DNA from 3 places in the Streptomyces laurentii genome. Region 3 is predicted to be linked to each of the others. Evidence: riboswitches for the same ligand, from Rfam matches in the RefSeq annotation. Region 3 holds a riboswitch; each other region holds the start of a gene.
What was found. A riboswitch is a leader RNA that binds a small molecule or an ion and turns the genes downstream of it on or off. The one in region 3 is predicted to bind cyclic di-AMP.

Region 1 (3,267 bases), on a different contig from region 3:
GGCGCCGAGCGACGACTTGTCCGGGGTGGCGTCCAGGTCGAACATGGCCTGGTCGATCAGGCGCTGCTCGGTGGCGTCGTAGCCGACGAGCTCCGGGCCGATCTGCTCGATGACCGCGAGGACGGCCTTCTCGACACCCTTGCCCTGGTAGCGGTTGGGGTCACCGTCGCGAAGCTCGAGAGCCTCGAACGCACCGGTGGAGGCGCCCGACGGAACGGCAGCACGGCCGGTGCTGCCGTCGTCGAGGCCGACCTCGACCTCGACGGTGGGGTTGCCTCGGGAGTCCAGGATTTCCCGGGCTACGACGACGTCGATGGACGGCACGAGCATCTCCTTCTGGGATGTGACGCTGGGTGTGACGCATGCGGCAAGGTCTCGTTCGCCTTGCGACAAGAGCCTAACCGGCGCGGCGGCCGGGGCCACCGGGCGCCCGCCCGCTAAGACGAAAAAGGACCCGGGGGCATGCACATGGGGAGGAATCCCCTGGGTTACCGATCGGTACGGAAGGGCCGAAACCGGCCCGGAGCGCACGCTCCGGGCCGGTTTCGGGGGGGGGACCGCCGGATCACCGGGTCCTGGGGTCCCGAAGTCACGGGGTCACGGAGTCACGGGGTCACGGGGTCACCACGGGGGACAGTCGCCGAACCCGCGCGAGGTGGCCGCTCGTGTGAGGTGGGGCTCACGCGAGAGGACGGCCCACAGGCTCATCGACTCACAGACGCTCGGACTCAAGCACTCAAGGGCTCAAGGACCCGACGGCCCGACGGCTCGCCGACTTCACCGGCTCACCGGCTCACCGCGTCACCGGACCGCCGGCTCACCGCGCCAGGGGACGGCTCACTTCAGGTGGAGCTGCTGGCCCGGGTAGATCAGATCGGCGTCCGTGACGACGTCCTTGTTCAGCTTGAACAGCTTCTGCCAGCCGCCCTTGACGCCGTGCGCCTGGGCGATCTTGCTGAGGGTGTCGCCGGAGACGACCTTGTACTCGCCGTCGCCCTTCTTGACCGTCTTGCCGGTCGGGGTGGTGACGGTCTTCTTGGCCGTCGCCTTCGGGGCGGCCTTCGGAGCGGCCTGCTGGGTGCTCTGCGGGGCCTGGCGCTGGGTGCCGCGGGTGGTCGGCTGCTCGGTGGAGCGCTTCGGCGTCATCGAGCCGGTGGCACTGCCGGAGCCGGTGCTCTTGCTCGCCGAGGACGACGAGGAAGAGGAAGAGGAGGAGGACGACGCCGAGGAGGAGGACGACGCCGAGGAGGAGGAAGAGGAGGAGGACGAGGAGGAGCCGGTGTACGCGGCGCCGGAGAGGCCCACGCCGCAGCTCGGCCACGCGCCCTTGCCCTGGCTCGCCAGGACCTTCTCGGCGACGGCTATCTGCTGGGACTTCGAGGCCAGGTCGGCGCGCGAGGCGTAGGCGGTGCCGCCGTACGCCGCCCAGGTGGACGGGGAGAACTGGAGGCCGCCGTAGTAACCGTTGCCGGTGTTGATGGACCAGTTGCCGCCGGACTCGCACTGCGCGACGCGGTCCCACTCGGAGGCGGTGGCGGCGGAAGCGGTGCCCGCGGCCATCAGCGGGGCGGCCACGGCGACGCCGGCGACGCTCGTCAGCGTGATGACACGGGTGGCCTTGGAGGGACGACGGTGTTTGCCCTTGCCGGAAAGCAGCATGGAGATTCTCCTCACCGACGCCTACGAGGTGAGCTGTCGGGTTCGGACCTGTGAGTTGTCCGGCCGCGTGTCCTTGCACGCGGCTTCACCCCAAGCCGGTCGTTCGGCCGTCTGTCTCAACGGCCGGGACCGGCACGTACCTTGGGTCCCCCGCTCCTGCCTTCGGCGCTTGTCGCGACGACTGTTCCCATCGGCCGGCGGCAGGATTCGGCGTACCGCCCGACGGGGCCCGCTGTGGCGAGCGGTCACGACCGTAGACACAGACCCGGGAGAAGATCAAAGCCCATCAACCCGGAAAAATCGCCCCTACTTGCACTCCGTCAGGGGGTGTTTATGCAGGTGAGGGGCGATTCGATCACGCGTCCCGGTCGTCACACGCCCATTCGGCAAGAGAGATCCATGTCTCACTGCGCCATAACGGACATTCAGGTCGCGACCGACCGCTGACTACTTGTCGGACAAGGCGTCCCGGTCACCCAGGCTGAGGCTCTGACCAGGAACGATGAGGTCGGGGTCGGAGCCGAGGGCCTTCTTGTTGGCGTCATAGAGCGCGGACCAGCCACCGGAGAGGCCGGTGCGGCGCGCGATATCCGCCAGACTGTCCCCCGACCTAACGATGTATTCGTCCGCCTTGTCCGCTGTGACCGAATTTCCGGCCGCGACCTTGCCGTCGGCGGGGCGAGTCTCCCCCTTGCCCGCGGCGTCGGCCGGAGTCCCGGCGTGACGCCCGGATTCGTGCGCGATGTCCGAGTTGCCCGTCTCTTCTGGCGCGGCGTCACCCCGGTGCTTGCCCTTGGCATTGCCCTGGCCCTGCTTCCGGCTCTCCTCCTGACCCCGGTCCTGGCCGGTGCCGGGGGCGGTCGACCCGGGCGTGGACGGCGTCGTGGAGACGTCGGGGGTCGCCGGGACCGCGGGGGTCACGGGCGTGCTCGGGACGGCCGGCGTGCCGGGCAGGAGGACGCCGGGGATGGCGAGGAGGCCGGTCGGCGCCGGGGCGATGGAGATGCTCGGCACGGCCGGGCTCGTCGGGGTGGCGGGCGCCGCCGGGGTGGTCGGGGTGACGGAGGCGTCGGGCGCGGCCGGGCCGGTCGTCGCGCCCGGGTTCGGGTCCGCGGACCAGCCGGGCGCGGTCGGACCGTACCCCTGCCCGTCGCCGCCCTGACCGTTGCCGTTCTGGCCGTTGCCGTTCTGCTCGTACCCGGGCTGCCCCAGGCCGGTGCCGAACCGGCCCCGGTCGCCCTGGTCCCCGTCGGACTGCCCGCGGTCTTCCTGGCCGTTGCCGTTCTGTCCGCGGTCGCTCTTCTTGTCGCCGCGGGCCTCGGTCGGCAGGCCGTCGGTACGGCTCGACTCGACGACGGGCCGGTGCGACGCCGAGGGGCGTGCGCCGGAGCCCGGGTCGACGGCGGGTGCCTTGCCGTCGTGCGTGAGGCCGGCGATCGGGGCGCAGGTGTCCCACTGGGTGTCACCGGCGGCGAACGCCTTCTCGGCGACGGAGATCTGCTGGGCCCGGCTGGCCAGGTCGGCGCTGGGCGCGTAGGCGAGGCCGCCGTGCCGTTCCCAGCCGTCCTGGGTGAACTGCAGGCCGCCGTAGAGACCGTTGCCGAAGTT
Region 2 (3,267 bases), on a different contig from region 3:
AGAGCGGACTGGGCAGGCGACAGACGGTCAGATGCCCAGGCCCTTGGAGCGGAGCCAGGCCGCCGGGTCGAGCCGGGAGTCCGACGCGGTGTGGACCTCGAGGTGGAGGTGCGGGCCGGTCACGTTGCCGGTCGCGCCGACCCGGCCGATGGTCTCGCCGGTGCCGACGGACTGTCCGGCGCTCGCCGTCATCGAGGACAGGTGGCAGTACCAGACCTCGGTGCCGTCCTCGAGCTCCAGGACGATCCGGTAGCCGTACGAGCCGGACCAGGCGGCCGACTTGACGGTGCCGCCGTGCACGGCCTTGACCGGCGTGCCGGTGGGGGCGGCGAAGTCCAGGCCGGTGTGGTAGCCGGAGGACCACATCGAGCCGGCCTCGCCGTAGGTGGAGGTCAGCGTGTACGAGGAGGTCGGCAGCGCGAAGCTGGCGGCGAGCTTGGCCAGCCGCTCGGCCTCCGCCTTCGCCGCGGCCTTCGCCGCGGCCTCGGCCTCGGCCTTCTTCTTCGCCTCGGCGGCCGCCTTCTCGGCGGCGTCGGCCTTGGCGCCGGCCTCCTTGGCGGCCTTCTCGGCCGCGGCCTTCTCCGCCTCCGCCTTCTCGGCGGCGTCGGCGGCGGCCTGCTGCTGCTCGGCCTGCTGGAGGATGCGGGCGCGCAGCGCCTCGCCGGCGTCGCTCGAGGTCTGCGTCCGGGCCTGCGTGCCGGCCTCGTCGGCGGGGGTGGTGTAGGTCAGCGCGGTGAGCGGCTGGGTGGCGGCGTTGCCCGCGGCGGTGGCGGCGTTGCCCTGCTTCTCGTCGCCGCTGCCTATCAGCTTGCCGACGCCCGGGAGTTCGGACACGTCGGGCAGGTCGACGTCCGGGAGACCGACGTCCGGGAGGGCGATGGAGACCGGCGGCTTCTGCTGCGCGGTGGCCAGGCCGCCCGCGCCGACGGCGGCGATCACACCGACGCCGAGGACGGTGGAGGAGCGGGCGAAGTTGGAGCGCTTGGCGACGCGGTGCCGGCCGCCGGAACGGCTCTGGGCCCGCAGAGAGTCCTCAGTGGGGTTCCACTCCTCCGTCACCCCGTCCGTGGTGTCGTATCCACCGGGACCGTCGTAGGACGCGAAGGGGCTGTGCGGAGTGGGGGGGTTGGAGGCCACGGAGGCGCTCTCCTTTCCTTCCTTCTCGCCTACCGGGTTAGCTGACGGGTTCGGAGCAGGAAGGTCTCCTACGGGTGTGTCGCACGGGTGCGACAGGACCCGATTCACCCCAATTGGTGGTTCCCCGGTTCCCTGACGGGATTCGGCGCATGCGCACGGTGCCGCCTCTTGCGACGGCTGGGACGACCGCGCTGCGTTATCGAACGTTAATAGACGCGGGCGACGGATTCCAAGCCGTCCCCTGTGATCGTTCATGGGAATGGGGTGGATTGGCCCGAGTTGACCACCCTTCAGAAAGGTTTCGGCATGCATTAATTATGTGACAGCACTTCAGTTGTTACCGGAGCGAGATCCTTCGACTACGCCCTGTCATCACTTTTCGTCGCCTCTTCGCAAGCTTCTTCGCAAGCTTCTTCGCGAGCTTCTTCGCCGGCCTTTCCTCGGCCTTTCACGACCCCTCGGACGGCCCATTCGACGGCCCGTCCGACGCCCTGCCTGACGGGCCAATCGACGGGCCGATCGACGACCTGTCCGACGGTCCGTCCGCCGGCACCACCGGCATCGTCCGCCGCCGCTCCGGCTCCCCCGCCCCGGGCCGGCCGACCGCGAGCAGCGCCATGTCGTCCGTCGTCGCGCCGCCCGTGTGCCGGCGGACGTCCGCCACCAGCGCGTCCAGAAGCTCCTCCGGCCCCGGGAAGATCCGTCCCGTCAGCCGCTCCGCCGGGTCGTAGAAGACCCCGTGCGCGTCCCGCGCCTCCGAGAGCCCGTCCGTGTAGAACAGCAGGGTCGCGCCCGGCGGATACGGCGTCTCGTCGGCCCGGTCCGGCCACTCGGCCACGTCCCCCAGCCCGAGCGGCAACGCCGGCTCGCTCGGCCGGAGCGGCAGTAGCCCCCCGTCCGCGTACAGCAGCAGCGGCTCGGGGTGCCCGCGGTTGATCACCCGGACCAGCCCGGCGCATCCGCCGGGCCCCCACGTTCCGCGGGGCTTCTCCCCCGCGCCGGGGAACTCGGCGAGGACGGCCGTGGTGAACCCCTCGAACGCGTCGAGGTCGTCCCGCCGTTCGCCCTCCCGGGCCAGCGCCCGTTCGAGCCGCGCCGCCACCCCCGCGAGCGTCGCCTCCTGCTCGGCCGCCTCCCGGAACGCCCCGATGACGACGGCCACCGCCTCCACCGCGTCCATGCCCTTGCCGCGCACGTCGCCGACCACCAGCCGTACGCCGTGCGGGGTGTCCTGGACGGCGAACAGGTCGCCGCCGATGAACGCGCCCGCCTGCGCCGCCTCGTACCGCGCGGCGATCCGCAGCCCGCAGATACGTTCCGCCGGCTCGGGCAGCACCGCGCGCTGGGCCGCCTCCGCGATCACCCGGGCCGAGGCCAGCCGCTCGCCGCTGCGCTGCACCACCCGGCTGATCAGCACCGCGAGCGCGGAGACCGTGACGACGGTCAGCGTCTCGGTGATCGAGAGGACGATGTTCGTCTGCTTGTGGAAGAAGAGCAGCCCGGTGCTGGCCAGGACGGCGGCGATCCCGGTCAGCAGGGTCGTCAGGGTGGAGAAGAACGGGGCGGCGACCAGCGGCGCCACCGGGAGCAGGGGCGCCGCCGTGTACATGGGCGGAGTCAGCAGGTCATATGCCACCCCGCCCGCGATCACCAGTGGGGGAAGGGCTCTCAGGAAGCGCCGGGCGCCGCGGTACGGGCCGAGGGCGGCGTCGTCGTCCGCGCGGCCCCATCCTCGCCCCCGGCCACGGCCGGAGGCCTGAGCGCGGCCGTGGCCCGGGCTCCGCCCGCGCCGCACCGCCGCTCGCGCCACCTGTGCTCCTCGTGACCTGTGCTTCTCGTGCTTCGCGGCCCCCGGGTCTCCCCAGGGGCCGCGAGCTTCCCAAGCTCCCTCCCAGAGTGCGGTCAGGCGGTGGCGCCCGGCGACCGCGCGTCCGCCGTCCGGCGTACGGCGAGCCGGCCGCCCCGGGCGAGCGCCGCCATCGCCGCCGCGCACCCGAGGCCGACCGCGCACAGCACCAGCCAGGGCGTGGCCGACCAGCCGGTCACGTCGAGGAGGGCGCCGGTCCCCAGGTTCCCGAGGGTGATGCCGATCCCGCAGACGGTGTTGTAGAGCCCGTAGTGGGTGGCCAC
Region 3 (3,267 bases):
CGCAGGTACTCCACCCGCGCGTCGAAGAGCGGGGCCAGCAGCTCCATCACCTCCGGTGACATCCCGTCCGGAGCGGTGGAGCTGCGCTCTATTTTGTAGCGCCGGTGCGGGGCGTTGGACTTCAGATAGTCCGCCTCGATCGCCTCCCGCTCGACCCCGACCGCCAGCAGGGAGATCGCGATCGCGAGCCCCGCCCGGTCCTTGCCGGCCGCGCAGTGCATCAGCGCCGGAACGCTCTCCCCGGCCATCGTGTGCAGGATCCGGCTGTGCTCCGCGGTCCGCTCGACGATCATCCGCTGGTACGAGTGGGTCATCCGGCCCGCCGCCTGGCCCTCGCCCAGGATCCCGCGCAGCTGCGCCAGTTCGCCGGAGCGCACCAGCTTCCAGAAGTCCTTGCCGTCGGCGGGGTCGCTGAGCGGGATGTTCACGTTCGTCACGCCGGGCAGGGCCACGTCCGGCCCCTCCAGGCGTCGGTCGGCGTCGTTGCGGAGGTCGAACACCGTGTGCAGGGACAGGGTGGTGAGGAAGGCCGCGTCCTCGGTGGTGGCGTGCGCCAGGTGGCCGCTGCGGAAGAGCCGCCCGGCGCGGACGGCCCGGCCGTCCGCGGTCGGCAGTCCGCCCAGGTCACGGAAGTTGCGTACGCCGGTGAGTTCGGGCTCGGTCGTCTCGCGCGTCACGGTCGCTCCTGCTCTCGGGATCGTTATTCCGGCATCATCCCGGGGCCTGCTTCAGGGTGCACCCCTCGGGGGTAATGATGAGCGATCTGTCCGAATTGCTGGGTTCGGTATAACGCGCCCTGGTTACTGGGGAGATGGGAATCCGGACGTGAGCAGCGTCATATGCTGACGGACCGTTGTTGATCGTCTTTTCCAATTCCCTTCAGGGAAAGGAAAACCGAGAGTCCGTCATCGGCGCGGAGTGACGGGAATTCCGTCCGGAAAGGACGCGATCATGGGAAAAGGGATTACGGCGGCTTGTTCCCGTCGACTTCGCTCGTCTAGCGTCGCGTTCACTCCGGACGGACCGCCGAATCCTGCCACCGCCCGGAATCCGCACTCACCCGTACTCGGCAGGAGCGGGGGACCCAGGTAACACGCCGGTCCCTCGGCGCTCGCAAAGGCGCGTCACGAAGGACGGCTCGGGGTGAAGCCGCGTACCCACGCGGCCGGACATCTCCCGTCCGAACCCGACAGCTCACCTCGCAGGCGACGGAGAGGAATTCGTCATGCCCGCGAAGGGTAAGCACCGCCGTCGCAGGATCCGCCCGTTCGGCCGGGGACTCGCCGCCGCGAGCGCCGGCGGCGCCGTCGTCGCGCTGCCGCTGATCGGCGCGACCGGCGCCCACGCCGCCGAGCCCGCCGCCGTGCCCCGGCACGCCGTCGCCGCGGCGGTCCCCGCGGCCGTTCCCGCCGCGGGCCCGGCCGCCACCTTCGGTGCCGGCGCCCCGGCGAAGGCGTACACCGTGGTGCGCGGGGACCATCTGTCCAAGATCGCCGCCGAGCACCGGCTGGCCGGCGGCTGGCACCAGCTGTACCGCGACAACCGCCAGACCGTCGGCGAGAACCCGTCGCTGATCTTCCCGGGCACGAAGCTCGTCCTCCGCGCCGCGCACACCGGCCAGGCCCCCGCCGCGCCGAAGGCTGCCGCCCCGCAGGACGACGCGCGGAGCGCCGGCGCGTCCGCCGCCCGCGCCTCGCGCGGCGGCGAGCGCACCGCCGCCGCCCCGGCCACCGGGACCGCCGCCCCGGCGTCCTCCTCGGCCTCCGCGTCTTCGTCCACCGGGTCTTCGTCCACCGGGTCTTCGTCCACCGGGACTTCTTCCACCGGGTCCTCGGCCGCGCCTTCCTCCTCGGCCTCGGCGTCCGCGTCGACCGGCGCGACCTCCTCCTCCGGCTGGGGCGCCCCCGTCAGCGGCGGCACCTCCACCCCGTACCGCGCCTCCGGCTCCCTGTGGTCCTCCGGCTACCACACCGGTGTCGACTTCACCGCCGCCACCGGCACCACCGTCCGCGCGGTCGGCCCCGGCACCGTCTACTCCGCCGGCTGGGGCGGCTCGTACGGCAACCAGGTCGTGATCAAGCACGCCGACGGCACCTACTCCCAGTACGGGCACCTCTCGTCGATCTCCGTCTCCGCCGGCCAGACCGTCACCGGCGGCCAGCAGATAGGCCTCTCCGGCGCGACCGGCAACGTGACCGGCCCGCACCTGCACTTCGAGATGCGCACCGGGCCGGACTACGGCTCCGACATCGACCCGCTGGCCGCCCTGCGGCAGCACGGCGTCAGCGTCTGATCCGAGGCGGCGGACCGAAGCCCCCGGCGCACCCGCGCCGGGGGTTTTCCCGTATTCCGATTTGGTCGAATCTTTATCGGTGGCATATATCACCCGTCGTCAACCCCTCCTTACGGTCGCGTAGGTCACATCCGTCCGGGAAAGATGCTCCCGTGGCAGACGATTCGACAACCAGAGACAAGAACGCGTTCGGGTCGTACGCGGCGATCGGTGACAGCTTCACGGAGGGCGTCGGCGACCCCGGGCCCGACGGGACGTTCGTCGGCTGGGCGGACCGTTTCGCGGTCCTGCTGGGCGACCGGATGCCGGAGGACGACGCCTTCCGCTACGCCAACCTGGCCGTACGGGGGCGCCTGCTCGACCAGATCGTCACGGAACAGATCCCGCGGGCGAAGGAACTCGCCCCGGACCTGGTGACCATCTGCGCCGGCGGCAACGACATCATCCGCCCCGGCACGGACCCCGACGACGTCGCCGAGCGCTTCGAGAGCGCCATCGCCGACCTGAGCTCCGCCGTCGGCACCGTCATGGTGGCGACCGGCTTCGACACCCGCGACGTGCCGCTGCTCAAGCACCTGCGCGGCAAGATCGCCACGTACAACGGGCACGTACGGGCCGTCGCCGACCGCTACGGCTGCCCGGTACTCGACCTGTGGTCGCTGCGGTCCGTCCAGGACCGCCGCGCCTGGGACGACGACCGGCTGCACCTCTCGCCCGAGGGGCACACCAGGGTCGCGCTGCGCGCCGCCCAGGTCCTCGGCCTGGAGGTGCCGGCCGACCCCGAGCAGGCGTGGCCGCCGCAGGCGCCGCGCGGCACCCTGGAGGTCCGCAAGGACGACATGCACTGGGCGAAGGAGTACCTCGTCCCGTGGATCGGCCGCCGGCTGCGCGGCGAGAGCTCCGGCGATCACGTCGAGGCCAAGCGTCCCGACCTGCTCCCGCTGTAACCGCTCGCCCCGGCGCCGGCCCCGTTC

Region 1: it holds a riboswitch for cyclic di-AMP, as region 3 does, so the genes downstream of both, ABZ693_RS25675 (transglycosylase family protein) here and ABZ693_RS32890 (M23 family metallopeptidase) in region 3, are expected to answer to the same signal.
Region 2: it holds a riboswitch for cyclic di-AMP, as region 3 does, so the genes downstream of both, ABZ693_RS29440 (M23 family metallopeptidase) here and ABZ693_RS32890 (M23 family metallopeptidase) in region 3, are expected to answer to the same signal.

Annotation. Positions count from the first base shown of each region.
Region 1 is NZ_JBEYHT010000047.1:48,609-51,875, forward strand. Features, by position in the region: gene eno (phosphopyruvate hydratase) at 1-324, opposite strand, end outside; gene ABZ693_RS25675 (transglycosylase family protein) at 838-1,659, opposite strand; cyclic di-AMP (ydaO/yuaA leader) riboswitch at 1,663-1,837, opposite strand; gene ABZ693_RS25680 (transglycosylase family protein) at 2,107-3,267, opposite strand, start outside.
Region 2 is NZ_JBEYHT010000062.1:18,301-21,567, reverse strand. Features, by position in the region: gene ABZ693_RS29440 (M23 family metallopeptidase) at 28-1,137, opposite strand; cyclic di-AMP (ydaO/yuaA leader) riboswitch at 1,149-1,295, opposite strand; gene ABZ693_RS29435 (PP2C family protein-serine/threonine phosphatase) at 1,586-2,947, opposite strand; gene ABZ693_RS29430 (MFS transporter) at 3,040-3,267, opposite strand, start outside.
Region 3 is NZ_JBEYHT010000083.1:12,261-15,527, forward strand. Features, by position in the region: gene ABZ693_RS32885 (tyrosine-protein phosphatase) at 1-677, opposite strand, end outside; cyclic di-AMP (ydaO/yuaA leader) riboswitch at 1,048-1,221, shown strand; gene ABZ693_RS32890 (M23 family metallopeptidase) at 1,226-2,293, shown strand; gene ABZ693_RS32895 (SGNH/GDSL hydrolase family protein) at 2,446-3,240, shown strand.